DNA from 3 places in the Glutamicibacter sp. BW77 genome. Region 1 is predicted to be linked to each of the others. Evidence: riboswitches for the same ligand, from Rfam matches in the RefSeq annotation. Region 1 holds a riboswitch; each other region holds the start of a gene.
What was found. A riboswitch is a leader RNA that binds a small molecule or an ion and turns the genes downstream of it on or off. The one in region 1 is predicted to bind S-adenosylmethionine.
Positions count from the first base shown of each region.

Region 2: another riboswitch for S-adenosylmethionine. It lies ahead of CIK74_RS07340 (flavin reductase family protein); the one in region 1 lies ahead of CIK74_RS09225 (hypothetical protein).
Region 3: another riboswitch for S-adenosylmethionine. It lies ahead of CIK74_RS13505 (bifunctional o-acetylhomoserine/o-acetylserine sulfhydrylase); the one in region 1 lies ahead of CIK74_RS09225 (hypothetical protein).

Region 1 is NZ_NRGT01000057.1:191,211-198,902, reverse strand. Features, by position in the region: gene CIK74_RS09250 (sarcosine oxidase subunit beta family protein) at 1-99, shown strand, start outside; gene CIK74_RS09245 (sarcosine oxidase subunit delta) at 118-417, shown strand; gene CIK74_RS09240 (sarcosine oxidase subunit alpha family protein) at 414-3,317, shown strand; gene soxG (sarcosine oxidase subunit gamma family protein) at 3,310-3,930, shown strand; gene purU (formyltetrahydrofolate deformylase) at 4,058-4,918, shown strand; gene CIK74_RS09225 (hypothetical protein) at 5,007-5,519, opposite strand; SAM riboswitch class IV at 5,530-5,645, opposite strand; gene CIK74_RS09220 (GDSL-type esterase/lipase family protein) at 5,959-6,876, shown strand; gene CIK74_RS09215 (universal stress protein) at 7,088-7,579, shown strand; gene CIK74_RS09210 (mycothione reductase) at 7,641-7,692, shown strand, end outside.
Region 2 is NZ_NRGT01000051.1:37,471-45,162, forward strand. Features, by position in the region: gene CIK74_RS07315 (acetyl-CoA hydrolase/transferase family protein) at 1-159, shown strand, start outside; gene CIK74_RS07320 (hypothetical protein) at 228-1,181, opposite strand; gene CIK74_RS07325 (dihydrofolate reductase family protein) at 1,312-1,890, opposite strand; gene CIK74_RS07330 (acyl--CoA ligase family protein) at 1,979-3,583, opposite strand; gene CIK74_RS07335 (PQQ-dependent sugar dehydrogenase) at 3,742-4,845, opposite strand; SAM riboswitch class IV at 5,035-5,150, shown strand; gene CIK74_RS07340 (flavin reductase family protein) at 5,257-5,757, shown strand; gene dnaB (replicative DNA helicase) at 6,406-7,692, shown strand, end outside.
Region 3 is NZ_NRGT01000073.1:237,418-245,109, reverse strand. Features, by position in the region: gene CIK74_RS13525 (dienelactone hydrolase family protein) at 1-638, opposite strand, end outside; gene CIK74_RS13520 (SHOCT domain-containing protein) at 840-1,229, shown strand; gene CIK74_RS13515 (SGNH/GDSL hydrolase family protein) at 1,278-2,144, shown strand; gene CIK74_RS13510 (homoserine O-acetyltransferase) at 2,237-3,382, opposite strand; gene CIK74_RS13505 (bifunctional o-acetylhomoserine/o-acetylserine sulfhydrylase) at 3,385-4,740, opposite strand; SAM riboswitch class IV at 4,821-4,938, opposite strand; gene CIK74_RS13500 (VOC family protein) at 5,113-5,757, shown strand; gene CIK74_RS13495 (GNAT family acetyltransferase) at 5,824-6,234, opposite strand; gene CIK74_RS13490 (type II CAAX endopeptidase family protein) at 6,297-7,079, opposite strand; gene CIK74_RS13485 (hypothetical protein) at 7,115-7,501, shown strand; gene CIK74_RS13480 (hypothetical protein) at 7,515-7,692, shown strand, end outside.

The DNA of each region.
Region 1 (7,692 bases):
AACGACGAGCCGCACAAGCTGAACGCACCGTTCGCGCTGGAACGCTTCGAAACCGGCCACCTCATCGACGAACACGGCGCAGCAGCCGTGGCCCACTAAGAATAGGGGAACGAACTCATGATGCTGATTGACTGCCCGAACTGCGGGCCACGCAATGAAACAGAATTTAAATTCGGGGGACAGGCGCACGTCGCTTATCCGGCGGATCCACATGCGCTGAGCGATAAGCAATGGGCTCAGTTCCTGTTCTACCGCAAGAATCCTAAGGGCATCAACGCCGAACGTTGGGTTCACGCAATGGGTTGCCGCAAGTGGTTCAACGCCCTGCGTGACACCGTCACCTATGAATTCAAAGCCATTTACCGAGCCGGCGAAGAACGCCCGGCACTACAGAGCACCGATGGAGGCACCCGATGAGCAACACTGGTTCATACCGCTTGGACGCCGCGCAGGCTCCCGGCGCCCGAGTGAACTTCGAGGAAAAACTCGACGTCACCCTCAATGAAAAGCCACTGGCCGCACTGCGTGGCGACAGCCTCGCTAGCGCCATGCTCGCCTCCGGCATCCGCCGCGTGGGCGACTCGCTCTACCTCAAGCGCCCGCGTGGCATCTTCGCGGCCGGAGTCGAAGAGCCAAACGCGCTGGTCCACGTCTTTGCCCGCCACACCAAGGACGTCGGCGAATCGATGCTGGCAGCTCCCGTGGTCACCACGGTCAATGGCCTCAGCGCCCGCACGCTGTCGGGCTTGGGCACCATGGATCCGGCCAAGGACGAGGCCTACTACGACCACGTGCATGTGCATACCGACGTGCTGGTTGTCGGCTCAGGCCCGGCAGGCCTGGCCGCAGCGCGCGAAGCATCCCGCAGCGGAGCCCGCGTGATGCTGCTCGACGAGCGTCCCGAAGCCGGCGGCCGCCTGCTTGATTCGGCCGGCGAACAGATTGACGGAATGGATGCTCGGGACTGGGTTGCGCAGACCACCGCAGAACTAGCCGCGGCCGAAGAGACCACCCACTTGCAGCACACCACCGTGCTGGGTAGCTACGACGCGAACTACGTAATGGCCGTGCAACGCCGTACCGCGCACCTCGATGCGGCGCCGGAGGATGGTGTCTCTCGCGAACGCATCTGGCATATCCGTGCTGGCCAGGTCGTGTTGGCCACCGGTGCGCACGAACGTCCGTTGGTCTTCGAAAACAACGACCGCCCGGGCATCATGCTCGCCGGTTCGGTGCGTTCCTACCTGAACCGCTACGGCGTCCGGGTAGGTCAGCAGATCTTGGTGGCCACCACCAATGATTCGGTCTACCCGCTGGTGGCCGAGCTGGCATCCAGCGGTTCGGTGGTTGCGGTCATCGACGCCCGTGAAAACGCATCGGTTGCCGCCACAGAGGCCGTAGGCGCTGGGGTACGAGTGATCACCGGATCGGTGGTTGTCGACACCGAGTCCGGTGCCAACGGCGAACTTTGCGCCGCCTGGGTCGCCACCTTGGATGCACAGAACAGCATCGGTGAAGCGCAGCGCATCGAGGCCGATACCCTAGCCATCTCCGGCGGCTTCAACCCGGTGGTGCACCTGCACTCCCAGCGCCAGGGCAAACTGGTGTGGGACACCACCGTGCAGGCCTTCCTGCCCGATGCCGCCGTGGCCAATCAGCACCTCGCCGGTTCGCTTATCGGACGTTTTGACACCGCGGGCGCTCTATCAACCGGTGCCGCCGCTGGCGCCGCTGCTGCTAGTAAAACCGGGTATGAAACCACCGCCCGTATTCCCGAGGCTGTTGAGGAGCCGCTGGGTGAAACCCGCCCGGTGTGGCTGATTGCCTCACGCTTCGGCGAAGACGCAGTGCACTACAAGAACCACTTCGTGGACCTACAACGCGATCAAACTGTCGCCGACGTGTTGCGTTCCACCGGGGCTGGCATGCGCTCGGTAGAACACGTGAAGCGTTACACCTCGATCTCCACCGCCAACGACCAGGGTAAAACTTCAGGAGTGGCAGCGATTGGCGTGATCGCCGCGGTTCTCGGTATTGAAAACCCTGCAGAAATCGGCACCACCACCTTCCGGGCCCCATATACTCCGGTGTCCTTCGTGGCGCTGGCTGGGCGTAACCGTGGTCAACTGCTGGATCCGGCTCGCATCACCGCGATGCACTCCTGGCATTTGGCCCATGGCGCCGAATTTGAGGATGTTGGTCAGTGGAAGCGCCCCTGGTACTACCCACAGGCGGGTGAAACCATGGACGAAGCGGTGTACCGTGAATGCGCCGCGGTGCGCGAATCGGTGGGCATGCTCGACGCCAGTACGTTGGGCAAAATTGAGATCCGTGGCACGGACGCAGCAGAATTCCTCAACCGCATCTACACCAACGGCTACACCAAGCTAAAAGTTGGCATGGGCCGCTACGGCGTCATGTGCAAGGCCGACGGCATGATCTTCGATGACGGGGTGACCCTGCGACTGGCCGAGGACCGTTTCTTGATGCACACCACCACCGGTGGCGCCGCAGATGTGCTGGACTGGATGGAAGAATGGGCGCAGACTGAATGGCCTGAGCTGGATGTCGTCTTCACCTCGGTTACCGAGCAGCTGGCCACCGTCGCGGTGGTTGGTCCGAACTCCCGTAAGGTGATCGCCAAGCTTGCACCGCACCTGGATGTTTCCAACGAGGCCTTCAAATTCATGGCCTTTGTGGACACCACCTTGGAGAACGGCACCCCGGCCCGGATCAGTCGGATTTCCTTCTCCGGTGAGCTGGCCTTCGAAATCGCGGTGCCAAGCTGGTACGGATTGCGCACCTGGGAAGCGGTATACGCCGCCGGCCAGGAATTCAACATCACCCCGTACGGCACCGAAACCATGCACGTGCTGCGTGCCGAGAAGGGATTCATCATCGTCGGCCAGGACACCGACGGCACGGTGACCCCGCAGGATGCCGGCATGGAATGGGTTGTTTCCAAGCTCAAGGACTTCATTGGGAATCGTTCCTTCAGCCGCCAGGACAATCAGCGCGAGGACCGCAAGCAGCTGGTCTCCGTGTTGCCGGTAGACAAGTCCTTGCGCTTGCCAGAAGGTGCGGCCCTGGTTTCCGCGCAAGCGCTGAGCGAAAACGGGATCACCCCAATGGAAGGCTGGGTCACCAGCTCCTACAACTCCCCGGCACTGGGCCGCACCTTTGGCCTGGCGCTAATCAAGAACGGGCGCAATCGCATCGGCGAAGTGCTCAAAACCCCATACGGCGGCCAGCTGGTCGACGTGGTGGTTTCAGAAACCGTCCTCTACGATCCGGAAGGCAGCCGCCGAGATGGCTAAGCACAGTGTTATCGAATCAACCACCGAGCTACGCCGCTCACCGGCAGCGCACCTCGATCAGCTCATGGCCGCGGCCACCGTCACCGGGCAACGCGCCGTCGCATTACGCGAGATTGCTTTCTCCACCCAGATCTCGCTGCGTGCGGTTCCGGGGAGCGCCGGCCATCAAGCTCTGGCACAGGCTACCGGTGTGGGCTTGCCGCAACAGGTCGGTCAAGTGTCCGGAGACGTGTCAGGCACCGCGGTGCTCTGGTTGGGGCCGGACGAATTTTCGGTCTTCAACGCCGCCGGTGAAGATCTGAGCCCCACCTTGGAAGCTGCCTTGGCTGAGCATGAAGGCCAAGTCACCGACCTGTCGGCAAACCGTACGGTGCTCGAGCTCACCGGTCAGGCAGCATCCTTGGTGCTTCGCAAGAGCTGCCCGGCAGACCTACACCCACGCAGTTTTGCGGTCAACCAGGCGATCACCACCACGCTGGCTAACGTGCCCATCCTGCTCTGGCGCACCACCGAAAATGGTTGGTACCTGATGCCACGCGCCTCATTCACCGAGCATGTGGTGCATTGGTTGGTCGACGCAATGAACGAGTTTGCTTCGGAACCGGTAATCTAGCCACAGAACGATCACCACCTACCAAGTTCGCTTGGGAGAATGGCTGCAACCGTTGGGTCGGTCCAAACTGGACCGACCCAATAGTTGCCTGCACTAGGTTTCAAAGACGAACCACGGAAGGACCTTGATGGGCGACCAGATCCGACACATACTGACGTTGCAGTGCCCCGAGGGCATGGGCATCGCACACGATGTCACCGGCTTTTTAGTAGAACACGAACGCACCATCGTTGAACTGAAACAGTATGACGATATGTCCTCCCAACGCCTCTTCATGCGTGTGGACTTCTCCGGGGATGACGTCCCTGGCCTGCTGGAAAAGATGCGCGAAGAATTTGCGCCAATCGCCGCCGAGCGCCAGATGGATTGGCAGCTTCGTGAGCGCGGACAACGCACCAAAGTGCTCATCATGGTCTCTAAATTTGAGCACTGCCTCAACGACCTGTTGCACCGTGCGCACACCGGCTCGCTGCCTATCGACATTGTTGGTGTGGTCTCTAACCACCCTGATCACCGTTCGCTGGTGGAATGGCACAAGGTCCCCTTCCACCACATCCCGGTCACCAAGGACACCAAGCCTGCCGCCGAAGCGAAGCTGGAAGAGATCATCGAGAGGACCGGCACCGAACTGGTGGTGCTCGCGCGCTATATGCAGATCTTCTCCGATAAGCTATCCACCAAGCTTTCGGGACGCACCATTAATATCCACCACTCCTTCCTGCCTTCCTTTAAAGGAGCCAAGCCGTACCACCAGGCCTGGGACCGCGGGGTGAAGACCGTGGGAGCTACGGCGCACTATGTGAACGCAGAGCTCGATGAGGGGCCGATTATCGCCCAGCAGGTCCAAGAGGTGGACCACACTTACACCGCCGAGGACTTGGTGATCGCCGGGCGCGATACCGAGGCCAAGGCGCTGTCCAATGCGGTGAAGTGGCACTGTGAGGGACGGGTGTTCCTCTGGGGCAACCGCACCGTGGTGCTGCGCTAAATACTGTTCAAAATTTGATGCCCGGCGCCAAGTGCCGGGCATCAAGTGTTGGGGTTAACGCCCTACTTAGTTGTTACTGGCCGCGTGATTACTGGTCGCGGCCGGCGCTGAGGAAACACCTCAAGGCTCGGGTTGGACCGACCTTCTGAACCAGATATGGAAAGTCGGCCCACTGTTCGGGGATCAGCTGTTGGCTGTCACAACCCCACAGCCCGCCATCGATATTTAGAGTGCGCAACCGGTCATGCAGCGCGAACTCAGCGGTCAGATCCGACGCAGCTCGCAAGGCGGTGTCCACTGCGTCCGGTAGCAGCGAAAGAATCAAGGCAAATAATTCGGGGTTCATCCCAACTTTTTCCCACCGCTGCGCATAGTCGCGCCAGAGCTCAGGACGCAATGCAGAGGTCCCGTGAAGCAGTCCGCGACTGACACTGTTCAAGCCCATAAACTGGGAAAACTTATTATCGTAGAGCCCCGCCGGAGTGTAGTTGTGCTCTAGTAGCACCGCGGTCCACCGGCGTTCCCAGGCCAGCCTAGAATTTTTGGCTGCCAGCTCGGTTTGTGGCAACCCATACGCGTCAATTAGCTCGGAATGAGACATGGTGGTTCCTTTCATCAACTTGTCCTCGGATGTTCACCGCGGACCGGTTCTTCCCCTGGGGCACCCCACTGATGGAGGAGGGTTGCCGCGTAGTCAGCCAGGTACTTAGGACTACGGCTCTTGAACCTGATAAACAGCATAAACCAGTGCACCGACACTTTAGCTTGACCAATATTTGTCGCATACATAGAACTCGGCATTGACCTTCACCGGCATGAATGTTCGGCGTAGAATATGGCAAACGTAGACACAGGGCTCAACCTGGTTGCGTGTGCGTCATCCGGTGCCGTATTTTGCCCGGTGGTAGCCCTAGATCGTGGGGATCAAGGGCTTCGGGAATTTGCCGTCAAAGTCGTAATCCTATGATGGTGGCCCGGCAGTACGGGCAATTTGCGCGGTGTTCCAGACACAGCGCACGCTGTAAACAGGGGACAATCCAATGAACGGCATCAAGAAGTCCAGATTATTGACGCTTATCACCGCCGGCATCGCCAGTGCCGGCCTTCTGTTGGCAGGCATGGCACCGGCCACGGCACTTGCACCAACCACGCGAAGCAATAGTACCGTGGTGATCAACTACGTAAATTTGGGTGATTCGTATTCTGCCGGCTTTGGCTCGGGATCTATTAAGCCCGGTCCCTTCGACGGTTGTCTGCAAACCACCGGCCCGTCACACGTAACCAATATCGATCAGTTACCTGGCGTCAAACTCACCGCCGATGCGGCCTGCACAGGCTTTAACACTGCACAGATTGCTCAGGTCGCGGCCGGGGTAGCTCCACAACTGGCGGAAGCAGATCTGGTTACCCTCACCTTGGGTGGAAATAATTTGCAGTGGGGTGAAACCGTCGCAGCCTGTGCCAGTGGGAGCACCGCAGAGAAATGCCAGGGGATGCTGAAACTCGGCTACGCGTCCATGCCGGCACTGCGTGCGGATGTGCGATCCACACTCAAACAGATCGATGCGGCCACCGGCGCAAAGATCCTCGTGCTGGGCTATCCGCGGTTGTTCACCAGTTCTCACGGCGACCAGCCATTGATCACGGCCAAGAACGCACGGGCACTGAATAAGTTAGGGGACACGCTTAATCGAACTATCAAGGCTGCCACCAAAGGCACGGATAGCTCCTTCGTTTCGGTGACCGGAGCGTTTATGAACCATGGGGTGGGTGCCACCCAATCCTGGATCAGTTTTAATCTGGCTAACCTTGAAGACCCGTTCAACTTGCACCCAACCACCACCGGTTATCTCAACGGGTACTACCCAGCGGTCAAGCGCCACATTAACCTGAAAAAATTGGCGCATCACGACCGGTATCAGCACAAGCATTCACACTCGCGGCATCATCACGGCTAACTTCGAGCGCGAGCATGTTTGGGTTCCGGATAACTTGCGGGACCCCAACAGCGTGCCTTCCAGCCGGTTTAGCCTAGGCCAGTAAGGGAGCTCAAGACGTTTCTAGAATGTTGCAGACAACGCAGAAACTCCCTGTCATAATGGGTTTAACGGCGAAAGTAAGTCGTGAGTGAAGCCGAAGATCAACTCGGCCTGATCAGTGGGAGTACAGATGACCGAGCGTATTTTTCTCGTTGGTGTTGAGCCTGGACAGTCGCCTTCGGTGCTGGAAGCCGTCATTGGACTGGCTGCGCCTACTGACACAAAAATCATGTGCATCTACGTAGATTCCGGACGTTTTGTCACCGAGCGGCTACCCACCGGAGAAATCATCGCCGACACCACTTTCGACGGCGAAGAACAGATCCCACAGGATTTCTCTCCAGATCTGGCTGCACAACTCACCGCGTCCTTCGAAGGCCACAACGTGCGCTGGGAAGCTCGCAGCGTCGCTGGAGATCCTGCCAAGGCATTGGCTCGTGTTGCCGAGCAGCTCGACGCCCAGCTAATCGCCATTGGCACCCGGCGACCGGGGATACGTAGCCGCATGGAAGAGCTCATGGACGGGTCAATCGCGGTCGCGCTGAGCCACAAACAAAGCCGTCCGGTCCTGGTAGTGCCGCAAAGTCCGCAACTATCTGATATCCCGGCCGAAGCGAAGTAACCTAGCTTCGCTTCGAGGCGAAAACTCGGTCCAGCCTCTCGCGCTGAATTACGATGAGTCCATGACTTCGCACAACGTAGATCTCGCTATTATTGGCTCGGGTTCGGGCAACT
Region 2 (7,692 bases), on a different contig from region 1:
GACAAGTGCGCACACCCCGAATACCGTCCGATGTTGCAGGACTACTTCGACCGCGCACGTAAAGAAAGCTACGGCAAGCACACCCCACACCTGTTGGGTGAGGCGCTTGCCATGCATCAGCGCTTCTTCGAGACCGGTGATATGCGCTTAGCTAAGTAGCTCAAGATCGCTTTAGGCTGGACCCTGACTCTTTTGAATCAAGGTCCAGCCTTCGCTTTAACTATCTCTTATTTAGCTTCGCGAAGGTAAAATCCCTGAGTCTGGTTGTTGTACATGCGCACTTCGTTCAAGTGGCCGGTCGGCACGTTCGGGTTCGCAGGATCTGCAATTTTGGTTCCCGGTGCATAGAACATGGCTAACGGTGCATCGGAGTAGTTCAACGTCGTAAAACCGTTGTTGACCCAGAAGTTGAGAACTGCAACGTCACCGTTTGCATGGGTGACCTGAGGATACTTAATTTCTAAGCAGTCAGGGGAATGCTCGGCGGTGACATCATCACCTGGACACCACGTTCCGTTGACCAGTGAGAGATCCAAGATTCCTCGGTCTGTCGCAGCCAAATCTTCTATGGACTCGGCGACTAACTGCTTACCGTTCCAAGCTAAGGTCGCCTTAATCTGTCCGCTGGGAGCTGCGGCCGGCTCGGTGGTCAAAAGTTCCCGGTCAGCGATGACCAATTTCTTGCCGTCGACTTTCAAAGAGCTGGGAATCCCGCGTGCCCCGCCGTTAACATCACCCATCTGGAACGGCTTACCCAGCGGGGCGATGCCCTGCGCTGTGCTCTGAAAAAGCTGGATGTGTGCTGGCCACGCTACGCCGCCCTTGTCGCAGTAGAACGCCGTGACCAATTCTTTCACCCCGTCGCCGGTGAGGTCAGCGGCTACGGTGAGCTTCGAGTCTGCAAGGGTTGGAGCGCTCGCGTTGGGGTATTCCGGATGTTTTGCAGGCAGCGCTCCGTCGACGAGTTTTCCCGCTGGGAAGCCACACATCGACGGAATCTTTGCGGATTTGAGCATTTGCGGGGTTAGATCTGCAAGGGATGCGGGAGGCGAGGGGGCCAGTTTCGACTCGTGGGCTGATGGACTAGATGGTTCCGTGGTCGTTGGAGGCACGGTGCACGAGACCATTGCCAAGGCAGCGATGACGCCAAGAACAGCCGGAATTATTTTTCGCTGTGGCACGGTAGTTTCCTAAGCAAGAAGTGATTATCTGGTGTTTATCTCCGAGCTTATAGTGAATTACTACTTGTGGGAGCGTCCATTTTGAGTATGACGCCAAACTTCGAGATTTGTGAGCCGCTGCCTGACGTTCTTAATGATGCAGGCTAGGACGATAAATTAATTCTTGGATACGCCCATCAAGCAACCTTGAATCCACAAGTTCAAGGTCAAAATCCTCGACGCCGGCGAAGATTGGATCCTGACCCGTGAGCCCAGTCAGTGCAGGGAAGATGGTTAGCTGAATAAAATCAACCAGCCCCGCTGCCATAAGTGCCCTATTCATAGACAAAGACCCGTGCGAACGCAGTGGGACCGTGGATTCAGCTTTTAACCGCGGCACCACCGCTAGCGCGTCACCACGCTCTAGCGAGGCATCGGGCCAGTCCAAGACACCGGTCAGCGTATTAGAAATGACGGTGGCGGGTTGTTTATGCATCGCCTCGCCCCACGGGTCATCAACATCCGAATATTTGTCGGCCTGCGCCCAAAACTGTGAGAACAGCTTGAAGGTGTTGGAGCCGAAAACCATATGACAGGGGGATGCATACTGCTCTAAACGGCGGGCTAGAAGTTCGGGGCCTTGTTTGCCCCAGTAACCACCCCAATTTCCCGAGGCGCCGCCAAATCCGTCGAGGCTCGAAAACACGTCAAAGGTATATGTCGCAGGCATGAGAACTCCCGGTGTAATGAGCTAAGTGCAACTCACCTTACGCCTGCCCGGGCCTGCCCGGAACCCTGAAGTGAAGGCCGGTCCACGGTCATTTAGTTTCGCTCAACCCTTGAGCGCGCAGGACATTCTTTTGTACCTTGCCGGTGGAGGTACGTGGCAGATCCTGTGGGAAAACGATGGTTCGTGGAACCTTATATCCGGCAAGTTTTTCCCGAGCAAAACCGATCAAGGTCTCCTCATCTAGGGTGGACCCGCTGGCTCGGATGACGTAGGCGACCGGACGCTCTCCCCACTTCTCATCAGGCACCCCCACGACTGCCAAGTCCAACACTTCCGGGTGAGAAGCCAACGCCTGTTCCACCTCAATGGTGGAGATGTTCTCGCCGCCAGAAATGATAATGTCCTTCGCCCGGTCGCGTACCTGGATATAGCCGTCGGGATGCATCACCCCAAGATCCCCGGTGTGGAACCAGCCGCCGGCAAATGCCTGTTCTGTGGCCGCTTCGTCACGGTAGTAGCCAATCATGACGTTGTTTCCGCGCAAAACAATCTCACCCATGGTCTGTCCATCGGCGGGAACATCGCCCATATTCTCGTCAACTATCCGGGCGCTTTCTGCGGTCAGCATGCCCACGCCCTGGCGGGAGAGCAGGGATGCACGCTCATCTTCGCCCAGCTGATTCCACTCGTCTTGGTATTCACAGATCGTGTAGGGACCATAGACCTCAGTCAGGCCGTACACGTGGACTACCTCGATACCCAATTTTTGGAGCTTGGCGATAATTGCTGGCGAAGGTGGTGCGCCCGCGGTGGTGATGCGCAGTGGTGCCTGGAGCGGGTGAGCGCGCGGCGCATCGGCAATGATCGAGCAGACCGTGGGAGCCCCGCAGAGGTGTGTTGCGCCAAGTTCTTCAATGCCATCCCAGACTGCATCTTCGCGGACACCACGCAGGCAAAGGTGGGTGCCGCCGGCTGCGGTGACCGCCCAGGGTGTGCACCACCCATTGCAGTGGAACATTGGCAGTGTCCAGAGGTAGCGGGTTTGGGTGGTGAATCCCTGGTGGTGCGCCTCGGAGAGCGAGTTCAGGTAGCTGCCGCGATGCGAGTAGAGCACTCCCTTGGGTTTCCCCGTGGTGCCCGAGGTGTAGTTCAAGGCGATGGGTGCGCGCTCATCTGCCACCTCGTAGGCCAGCGGTTCCGCCGTCGAGGCAGTATCAAGCAGCTCCTCTAGCGTCCCGTCCACCGCTACCTCGGGGCGTTGGCCGGTGTACTGGTCATCGGTGATCTCGATCAACGCTTCGAGGCTCAGAATCTCGGCACGCAAGGTTGAAGTATTAGCTAACAGCTCGGTGTCGGCAAAAAGTAGCTTCGCCTCGGAGTGATCCATGATGTAGCGCAGCTCGTGGGCGGTGAGTCGCGTATTTAAAGCGATCAGCACGCCTCCTGCCAGTGGTACCGCGTAGTGCGCCATCAGCATTTCTGGAGTATTGGGGGCCAACACGGCTACCCGGTCACCTGGGTTAATACGCGTCTTGATGGCCTGCGCAAAGCGTTGCACACGGGACTCAAATTGTGCGTAGCTGTAATTTCGTGAGCCGTGAATGATCGCGGTCTTGGATGGATAAACCTCGGCCGAGCGCTGTAGGAAACGCAGAGGGGTGAGTTCCGAATGGTTTGCCTGAGTCATGACCATGTGCGCGACATCCTTCGATTCATCGTTGTGGTTTACTTCAATTTGTCCATGTGAGCTGAAGCACTTCCATCTAATATCGTGGCATGAACCTCAGGGTCAAACAAAGAAACGCAGTCTCATTGCGTCGAGTGGGCGAAATTCAGCGGTCAGTGACTATGTCACTGACTAAACTTTGCGGGAAAAATACCGAGAATCTTGTCATCAGATTCCTGTGCGGTACCGCGGCCATCGGTGTTATTGGTCAATACCCAAAGCTCTCCGGCAGCAGTGACTACTGCGTCCCGAAACCTTCCGTAGCGGCCGGTGAAGGCTTCGGTGGAATCACTCGGTGAGCTCAAATCGATGATTCGCAACCGTTCACCACGCAAGTTAGCCACATAAAGTACGTCCTGGTGAATACTCATGCCACTAGGGCTCGCAGACTCAGTGCTCCATTGCTGGAGCGGGTCAACGTAGTCAGCATTATTGGCGATACCTTCGGTGACCGGCCACCCGTAGTTGGCACCCGCTCTGATCAGGTTCAGCTCGTCCCAGCGGTTTTGCCCAAACTCGCTGGCGTACATGGTTCCATCGCTAGCCCAGGCGAGTCCCTGCGGATTACGATGACCGAAGCTAAACACCGGAGAATCGGGAAAAGGATTATCTTCCGGAACTTCACCGTTGATGGTTAGTCGCAAGATCTTTCCGCCGAAGCTGTCTAGGTCTTGGGCCAAAGATTCATTTCCGGCATCACCAACGGTTGCGTAGAGCATCAAATCTGGTCCGATGGCCAACCGTCCGCCATTGTGGATCGTTGCCGAAGGTAGCCCTGAAATAAGCGTTTGTGGATTTGTGAGGCTCAGATTTCCAGCCTCTCCAGTTACCTCAAAGCGCTGGATTCGATTCCCCTCGGCGGCGGTCGAATAGGCGAACAGGTATGGCCGTTGATAAGCCAGCCCGAGCAGTCCACCCTCACCACCATGAACTACGTCGTTGAGTTTGCTAACTTGCCGCTGATTTCCTTCCGTGTCTATTTCCAATATTCGTCCAGAATCACGTTCTGAAACCAAGAGCGTACTCTCCGCGAAAACCATTGACCAGGGAGCATTTAGCTCATCGGCAACGATGCGGGGTTCGGCTGTTTGTGATGCAGAACCACTGTTGGAGACGTTGACTGGTGGTGCTGATGGCTGCGCAGTGCAGGCCGTTATGGAAACAGCGCAGGCCAGGGCAATACCGAGGTAAGCAGTGGTTTTACCGATGGCTACTGGTCCGGGACGCATGGGATCAGGCTAGCAACTTTGGTTTAATGCGCAAGGGAGTTTTGGGATAAGTCTGAGCAGCGCTAAAAATGAATAATTTTCTGATTTGCCAACAAAAAATGGGTACTCATCGAATTTCAGCTCGAATATTTCGATTTGCGAAGCGATTTGTTTGACGGTTACGCACGTTGCCCAATATCGTTTAATCAGAATCATGAGCGTCAGCAAAAGCCCTGGCTAGCTGGCCGGCAACCCTCTATACGGTAGCGGGGTGCTCCAGGTGAGGATTCGGTGTCGTGCAACACCGCACGATACAAGTACCGCACATCGAGGCGTAAAACCTTCGACGGCGGGCCAAAGTAAGCAGTAGGTGCTTTTGTCCTGTCGCCGACCGTCGCCGTACCGATGTGTATGAAGTAAAGGAAGCAAAGCATGTCTTTGAATCAAGAGCTTGACGCGCTGACGTTACGCAAAGTTTTCGCGCAGCACCCATCCGGAGTTGCCGCGCTTTGCGCCGATATCGACGGTGAGAAGACGGGAATTGTTGCCTCCTCGTTCACCGTGGGGGTCTCACTGGAACCCGCGTTAGTGATGTTTGCGGTGCAGAAAACCTCAAATACCTGGCCAAAGTTGCGCGGTGCTAACCGCATAGGTGTCTCAGTGCTCAGTGAGCGCAATGAAGGAGTCTGCGGGCAGATCGCATCGAAGAAGGGCGATCGGTTCCTCGGTATTAATACACACAGTAGCGCCGATGGTTCATTGTTCATTGAGGACTCCACACTATGGCTCGACACCTCAATTTATAGTGAGGTAGAAGCGGGAGATCACTGGGTGGTACTGCTAGAAGTTCATGGCCATAAGCTGGCCGAGCATCTTCCATCGATCTTCCATGATTCACGATTTCACTCGTTACCGGTCCCGGAATTCGTCTAAATAGCTTTTTCGCGCCGCCGGCCTCTTGATCAAGAGGCCGGCGGCGCGATGCTGTTTAAGCAGTAGGTCTCGAGTTGATGCCGGGACTCCGTGCGTCACAAGTCGACGCGGGCGACTTTGAGCTTAATTGTGGATTACTTCGCCCAAAGTTACGACTCAGTAGCTTATAGTCGCTGTGACTACCGACTTCTAAGACTGTTGATTATCCACAAAACTGTCCACATGCATGTGGACAGTGCGTGGATAAGTTCCATCATAAGGCGAAATACACCGTAATTCCGGACTTTATCCTGTGGATAACGTAAGTTGAGAAGATTGTCTCTACAAAGAAATAAACTTTCTATCCACAGGCGTCAAAATATATTTATACTAGTCAACTCATAGTTCAATGAGTTTAAGTGTGGTAATCCACAAGCTTCTCCCCAAGTCACGCACAGGGTCATCCACAGCGAGAGCATGCTTATCCACAGATCTTGTGGATAACCGAGTTTACGGCTATAGATAAGAGACCTAGTGTTGGCTTTGGGACTGATATATCCACAGGTACCGCTGACGCTATAGCGTCGGTCGGCAGTGACATGCTTGAGCGTTGCCATCGGGGCACAAGGGTATTTCCCAGAGGTTCAATAGGGGATGGAAGTGTCTGTTATGAGTGCGGAACCGGTCTACGAAAGTCAGGGTTCTGAGGCGGGTCGTACCCCGCCGCAGGATATTCCTGCCGAAATGTCGGTTCTCGGCGGCATGATGCTGTCTAAAGATGCCATCGCCGACGTGGTTGAGGTGTTGCGTGGAACAGATTTTTATCGTCCAGCCCACGAGTCAATCTTCGATGCAATTATCGATCTCTACGGTCGTGGTGAACCTGCCGATGCAGTGACCGTCTCGGATCTGCTCACCAAGCGCAGCGAAATCGCCCGCGTCGGTGGAGCTGCCTATCTGCACAATCTCATCCAACAGGTACCAACGGCCGCAAACGCCGGCTACTACGCTGAGATTGTCCGTGAGCGGGCGGTGCTTCGCCGTCTGGTGGATGCCGGAACACGTATCGTGCAGATGGGTTACTCGCCAGATGGCGAAGTTGACGCCATCGTGAATGAAGCCCAGGCTGAGGTCTACAAGGTTGCCGAAAACCGAAATAGTGAAGACTACGTACGCCTCTCGGACATCATCGAAGGAACAGTTGATGAAATCGAGAACGCCGCCAATGCCGGCGACGGAATTACCGGTGTGCCTACCGGATTCTACGAATTCGACGAGCTGACCCAAGGTTTGAAGGGCGGACAGATGATTATCATCGCGGCCCGTCCGGCAGTGGGTAAATCAACCTTTGCTCTGGATTTCGCCCGCTCGGCGGCCATTAAGAACAATATGGCTACCGTCTTCTTCTCCTTGGAAATGGGCCGCAATGAAATTGCGATGCGACTGCTCTCGGCGGAAGCGTCCATTCAGCTCCAGGACCTGCGTAAGGGTTCGGTAGAAGACGCGCAGTGGACCAAGATTGCCACCACCATGGGACGGCTGAACGAAGCGCCACTATTCATCGACGATTCGCCGAATATGTCCATGATGGAAATTCGTGCGAAATGCCGCCGGCTCAAGCAACGCAATGAGCTGCGCATGATCATCCTGGACTACCTCCAGCTGATGAGTTCCGGTAAGCGCGTGGAATCGCGTCAGCAGGAAGTCTCTGAGTTCTCACGTAACCTCAAGCTGCTGGCCAAGGAGCTAGACGTTCCGCTGGTTGCCCTGTCGCAGCTGAACCGTGGTTCCGAGCAACGTACCGACAAGAAGCCAATGATTTCGGACCTTCGTGAATCGGGTTCGATCGAGCAGGACGCCGACATGGTCATCTTGCTGCACCGTGATGACGTGTATGACAAGGAAAATCGTCCGGGTGAAGCCGACGTGATCATCGCTAAGCACCGTGCAGGTCCT
Region 3 (7,692 bases), on a different contig from region 1:
AGGACCACGGCGCTGAGAAATTCATGTACGTGAGCCATCTCCTGCGCATTGACCGAGTGCAACATATTTGAGTAGAGCACCTTGGTGAGATGAACGTCGGTGGTTGCCCATCCATGGGTGTACTCAACTTTTTCCGCCGTAATCACCGGATCTTCTTGATCGCGTCCCCAGAAAAGTGGCTTGCGCAGCTGGCGAAGCTTTTCGTCGTTAAAGAAGCCTGTTCCTTCTTCGGGAACGGCAAAACCGGAGAGTCCCACGACGGTTTTGATGGCCTCCGGCTGATAACGCAGCAACGAAGTTGCCACGGCCATGCCCATAGAGAACCCAAGCAAGCTCACCGAGGAATGTTGCTTGCTAATTGGCTCTAGCCAACTCCACAAATCCGTGATTGCTGATTTCACTTCATTAAAGGAGTAATCCAGATCTTGCATCAGTGGGAACCAGGTGAAACCCGGCCCCAGTGCTTGAGGTGCACGCACGGAGACAATCGTGAATTCCTTGGGCAGCATAGGAGCCAACCCCATGAGGTCTTCTTCATTGGATAGGTAGCCGTGCAAGAGCACGAGCAACGGTGTACCCGCCCGTTCTTCCTCGGGACGAGACCAGATAACTGTAGGATTCCAAGTTTTTTCGTTCACCCAACAAGTCAACCAGAATCTTGCGCACTTTGATCCGCAATAGTGGTCACAAGTCTTTTGTTGCAATAGCGTAAACTTCAAAAATCATCTTACATTCTGTTCATAAACATGTTTGACTAGTGATAATTATTCAAATACGCAGCACCAGCGGTCATAGATCTTTGTGGTCGACAGGGGCCAACTCGCAGAATTACGGGACTCATGGACGAGATGGATATAACACAGCTGATCGATTCTAATGAATTGCAGGATTTCGGTTTCATCGACGAAGACCCACTGGGTGGTTCAACTTTCGTGGAAACGACCTTTAGCGCTATTCCGTTACTAACGGGAATATTTGCCGTGCTCTTTATCCTTTTCGTGGGCTTCATCATTTACATCGCAGTTCGAAATTACAAGGCAACCAGAAAAGCGGGATTTGATCCATTCACCCTACAGACAGACGTCGCCACCCGGTTGGCTCGCTCGCAGATGCTAGCTCCGAAGAAAACTACGGAACAGAAACTATCCGAGCTAGACGATCTGCTTACACGCGGAATCATTTCTCGCGAAGAATATACGCAAGCGCGAAGCCAAGCGCTGCGCGATTAATTGTTCTCATCCGTTGACATAAAGTTACCCAAGAGTAACAATGTAGGAGTGTCTGAAAACCCAATCTCCGGCCCGGCAGCCCCACCCCAAGAAGTACATCATCCATGGCGGCGTTACGTTGCGCTCGGAGATTCTTTTACAGAGGGAATAGGTGACCCCGATCCGCACAATCCGGGAAGACATCGTGGGTGGGCTGACCGCGTCGCCCAGCAATTAAGTACCACCGTTCCGGATTTCGCCTATGCAAACTTAGCCATCCGCGGACGGCTAATCAATCAAATAGTTGCAGAACAGCTTGAACCAGCAATCGCGCTTAAACCGGATTTGATCAGCATTTGCGCGGGCGGAAATGATGTCATCCGGCCCGGCGGCGACCCGGATAAAATCGCCGAAAAGCTAGATGGCGCCATCAATGAGTTAAGTGGCACTGGGGCCACCATTGTTTTACTGACCGGCCCGGACATTCGCGACACCCCGGTACTTGGTGGGATTCGTGGCAAGGTCGCAATTTACAACGAAAACGTCCGTGCCATCGCCCAACGTCATGACGCAGTCGTGGGAGATCTCTGGGCATTGAGCGAGCTGCGCCAAACACAAATGTGGGATCCGGATCGCTTGCACTTTTCCCCCGCGGGCCACCAAGTGATCTCCGCAATGGTGCTCGATGCACTGAACGTTCCCCACGAACGCGTCATGGACGCGCAATTAGAACACGCAACCCGAAGCTGGCGCGAAGCACGAATTGAAGACCTGCAATGGGCTCGCGAGTACTTTGGTCCGTGGATCCTGCGCAGGATTCGCCACCAGTCTTCCGGTGATGGAGTTAGCGCAAAAAGACCGCTTCCCACGCCCTTCGCCGTGCAGCCGCCGAATGCCTCGCTGGGTGCTGGAGATAGCGCTCCCGGACAAAAATAAAGACACAAAACAAATGGGACGTGGTTTGTTGCACCGATTACTGGTGCGAAAATCCACGTCCCAAATGTATATGACTGCTTAGTTTTTAGCCCTTAGTCATCAAAGACTAGGGCGGTCAGTACCGGTCCAAGTTGCTTGGCGTCCGTCAGGAAACCGTCATGTCCAATCGGTGAATCGATGTAATGCACCGGCTTAGGCTTCGGCAACGAGGCGGCGAGCAGTTCAGACTGCGCCGGGAAGTACAACCGGTCGCTGTTGACCGCGGCGACCACCACATTCACCTTCTCCAGTCGAGCCAGCGCAACCGTGAGCGATTCGTAACCGCGCGCCACGTCATGGCTCATCAAAGCCTCGGTGAGCACCAGGTAGCTATTCGCGTCAAAACGATGAACCAGCTTGGTCGCCTGGTGATCAAGATAGCTTTCCACCTGGTATCGGCCGCGTGGGCCGCGTGTTGTAACAAACGGCTGTTCGCCGGTCTGCGCATTACGCGCAAACCGCGCTTCAAGCTCAGCCTCCGAACGATAGGTAATATGCGCCAGGCGTCGAGCCAGGCCCAATCCGGCATCCGGGCGCACTCCGTTGGCATAGTAGTCGCCCTGCGCAAAGTTGGGATCGAGGCGAATGGCCTCGGTCTGCACCTGCGCAAAAGCGATCTGTTCTGCCGTGGCTTGCGCCGTGGAGGCCATCACCACCACGTTCTTTACGCGTTGCGGGAATTCAACCGCCCATTCAAGGGCTCGTGCCCCACCCATGGAACCGCCGATGACCGTATGCCAGGAGTGCACCCCGAGCAGGTCGGCCAACCGCGCTTCGAGGCGCACGGAATCCTTGATGGTAATAAAGGGGAAGCGTGAACCCCAGGCGTTGCCGTGCTCATCTGGCGAACTAGGTCCGGTGGACCCATTGCAACCACCGATGATGTTGATGGCCACGACAAAATACTTGTCGGTATCAACAGTTAGCCCGGGGCCGACAAAATCTTCCCACCAGCCCGGGGTCTGCGAATCTCCGCGCGATACGTGCGCATCACCGGTCAACGCGTGCTTCACCAGCACCGCGTTGGTCCCCTCCGCGTTAAGCTGGCCCCATGTTTCGTAGGCCAACTCGATCTGCGGTAGGTAGCCACCGGTTTCGAAGGTGTACTCCCCCACGAACGCACGACGCAAAATGCCGTCTTGCCCGTCGGTAAGTTCCTGCGATGGCAGAGTTTCTTCGGTAGTCACTATGGATGCCATGCCTAAAGGGTTTCCTGCAATTCCTGGTGAGAGAGCTGCTTAGTGGCAGCAAAACCAAGTTGCAGATCAGCGAGAATATCCTTGATGTTTTCAAGTCCCACACTCAACCGAACGAGGCCCGGACGCACACCGGCGGCCAGACGTTCGTCTTCGGTCAATTGCGCGTGGGTGGTCGACGCCGGGTGGATGACGAGCGAACGAACGTCACCGAGGTTGGCCACATGTGAATGCAGCTCCAGCGCATCCACAAAAGCCTTGCCAGCTTCGAGTCCACCAGCAATATCGAAGGCAATAATCGCGCCGACACCGTTTGCCGAGTACTTCTGTCCGCGTTCAAACCACGGCGAGGAAGGCAGGCCAGCGTAAGCGACCTTTTCAACCTGCTCCTGGCTTTCAAGCCAGACGGCTACTTCCTTCGCGTTTTGCACGTGACGCTCGATACGCAGAGACAAAGTCTCCAGACCTTGAGCAATAAGGAAAGCATTAAACGGTGCGACAGCCGCGCCCAGATCGCGGAGCAACTGCACGCGAGCCTTCAGAATGTAGGCAAGATTGGCACCAAGGATGCCATCAACGCCCAGATCGCGGGCGAACACCAAACCGTTGTAGGACTCATCGGGGGTGTTGAAGTCCGGGAAACGTTCCGGATCCTTCGCAAAATCAAATTTGCCCGAGTCCACGATTACGCCGGCAATGGCGGTGCCGTGACCACCGAGGTACTTGGTGGCCGAGTGGATGACGATATCCGCGCCCCACTCGATGGGGCGGATCAGATATGGGGTTGCCAAGGTGTTATCAACCAGCAGTGGAACCCCGACCTCATGGGCAATCTGTGAGACTCCCTCGATGTCCAAAATGTCTTGGCGCGGGTTGGAGACGACTTCACCGAAGAAGGCCTTGGTATTTGGCTTCACCGCTGCACGCCACTGATCCAAGTTGTCTGGATCCGCCACGAAGGTGACCTCGATACCGAGCTTGCGCAGCGTGTGCTTGAGCAGGTTCTGCGTTCCACCGTAGAGGCTCGGGCTGGCCACCAAGTGGTCTCCAGACTGAGCCAAGTTGAGAATTGCGAGGGTGGTTGCTGCCTGCCCCGAGGCGACCAGCAGTGCGCCGACGCCGCCTTCAAGATCCGCGATACGGTTTTCGACCGCTTCCTGCGTTGGATTACCGATACGGGTGTAAATCGGCTCCAGCTCCTGCAGTGCGAAGCGAGCCGCGGCGCTCTCGGCGTTCGGGAAAACAAAAGACGTGGTTTGGAAAATCGGCAGGGCACGCGCACCGGTGACCGGATCTGGTTGCTGCCCGGAATGGATCTGACGTGTTTCAAAAGACCAGTTGTTACTCATGGTTTCCTCCATATTGTTTGTCGACTATGGGGGTACACCACTCAAAAACACACCGACGGCAAATTCCTCGTCGAGGAGCTTTCGAAGGGGGTAACCCGCGCTTGTCCTCAACGCTTGGTGCGTCGAGGGCCAGGTCTTCACCCGGGGCACCCCACCGCGGCGGAGGGTTGCCGCCCAGTAAGCCGGGGCTTGTTACTGGGACTCATGACCTGACTCAAGTCTGCCCGATAGCCGAAGAATTTGGCAATATGAGATAGCTTAACGTGACTCAATCGGTCATATAGATCTTTAATGAAGAAATTTATGCAGACTGTTCGATCCCACCATTACCACTTAGGGTCGCCTAAGTCGAGACTGAGATCACATAGTGACATGATGGGGCACATGATGAGGCTAGATCACGTTAGTTACGCATGTGGCCCCGATGGGCTCATGCCAACCGCCGAAAGAATCTCCAAGGCTTTGGGCCTGGAATTCGTCAAGGGGGGCGTACATCCGCGTTTTGGAACGCGGAATGTAATTTTCCCGCTCAAGCACAACCAGTACCTAGAAGTTGTTGAAGTTCTAAACCACCCTTCCAGCGACAAAGCACCGTTTGGGCAGGCAGTACGAGCCCGCTCCGAGCTTGGCGGCGGCTGGATGGGATGGTGCGTTTCCGTTGAAGACCTCTCCAGCGCCGAAGAGCGGCTGGGACGTAAATCTGTTCCGGGAAACCGCAAGTTCCCAGACGGCCGCGAACTCACCTGGCAGCAAGTTGGAATCAAGGGGCTCATCGCTGATCCGCAGGTTCCGTATTTGCTTCGCTGGGACGCAGGAACGGAGGATCTGCACCCTTCGAAGGCTCTAGAGCCTGTAGGTGCGATTCAAAGCATCACTATCGCTGGTTCCCGCGACCGCGTCCTAGACTGGCTAGGCCAGCCAGAGAACGTCAATCTTGGCGCGGTGAGCATGGAATACGAAGCACCCAACGGCACTCCGGGCATCTTGTCGGTCACCTTTGAAACCGACAATGGTTTGGTCACGCTATAACAAAGAACGTCGAAATAAAGGGTAGGTGCGGACGGCAACGTCCTCGCCTACCCTTTGTCGTTCCAACTATCCAAGCCTTTTGCCTAGGACCACCACTTCTTGAGCTTCGTAGCCTAGCCGCTCGTAAAATCCGATCACATCAGTGTTCTCGGTACGCACCATGAGCTGTACTTTGGGCACCCCTTGTTCAGCAAGCCAACGCGACGCTGCCCCCATAATCTCCTGTCCAAACCCCTGGCCCTGCATGCCGGGTTGGACCGCCACGTAATATAGCCAGCCTCGGTGTCCGTCGAACCCAACCATGGCTGTAGCTACCAGTCTTTGCTCATGACGTCCCGCAAGAATCGTAGAGCTCTGATTCTCCAGTGTTTTACGTGCATCTGCCTCCGGATCATTCCATGGCCGCGTAAGCTCGACGCTCCGCCACAGGGCTGTTGCTTCGCCTATTTCGGTCAGTTTGAGTTCACTGATTTGCATAAGTAAAACGTACCGTTGAAAACGTCGTTTATTGCTATTGCGCAATGCTTGCCGTTGTGGGGTTAGCCTCCGATACCGATAGCGGGGCCGAAGAGCATGAACCCGACAAATCCCACTGCGTCCAACAAGAAGTGCGCGATCACCAACGGCATCACTCGCCCATATTTCTGGTAAATCCAACCGAAAATCACACCCATGGCTATGTTTCCCAGCATCGGGCCGACGCCTTGGTAGAGGTGGTAGCTACCGCGGATCAGCGCAGATCCGAGAATCAGCGTCCACGGTCCCAGGTTCAGCTTCTTACCGTAGGTAAACAGGAAACCGAGCATGATCACTTCTTCAAGCACCGCGTGGCGTACGGCAGAAAGCAGCAGCACCGGCACGCTCCACCAATAGTCACCAAGATTAGCCGTGGACAACGCGGTGGTTACTCCCAAGGCACGGCCTGCGGCATATACGCCCAGGGTTCCAAGGCCCATGGCAAGAAACAATCCGGCCCCAAGTAACAGATCTTTACCCGGACGGCGGAAGTCGAACCCTACATCCTTCACGCTTCGGCCCAGGGTGCGGTGCATCAAATACAGTGCGAGAAGAACCGGGATCAGTGCGAAGAAAATATCCAGCAACTGATAGGACAGGTCGAAGTATTCGCGCGTGTTTAACGGATTATTCATCGACGTGGTCTGGTCGCGCAACGGCGCACGGCTCACCTTGTCGGCGAAACTAATCAGTGAATACACCGCGCTCTGCCCCAAAGACAGGGCTAGAACCAAGATGATCTCAAACCTGAGAGTTTTGCGGGTTGCTGTCTGCTCAATTTGTTCAGCGTTCACATTTTCGATCATAGGCTGATCTGACTGTGCGCGTGCTGAGGAGCCTCATGACTAACCTGCGACAACCTGAAGTTGAGACCACCAGCAAGCTGAACAAAAAGAGTGCGAGTGAGTCGTCCTGTGGCATCGGAGGAAAAGGCGGGAAAGGCAATTTGTCGCGTTCAGTCACCGCCTCAGCTAGCTTGTCTGCAGGTGGAGGTGTGGGCATCAAAGCATTCAACGCAAATACGAACTTCACGGTCCAAAGCTCGCTAACTACAATTTTGTCTTCCGCGTCGTCTAAAATGAACTCACGTCAAATGTATGTTGCTCGCCCACAAAGCACTTTCTACATCTTCAAATGGCGGCAGTACACTGCGGGATTCAAAACTTCGAGCGGATCAGGGACTGCAATTTCTCCTACGGGAATCCAGTTCCGAGTAGTTGCTGCCTAACAAGGAATTAATCTTGAGATCAAAAAGCACTCTAATTTTCGCAACAATCGTTGCACTTGCCCTCTCATTCACAGGTTGCTCCGTTGGCAAATCAGAAATCTCCACACCATCAACAGGACCGTCGCTAGTGCCGATGCAAAAAAATGAAATTGCGGCGACCAAAACGACCATCGAAGAAAAGATCCAAACTG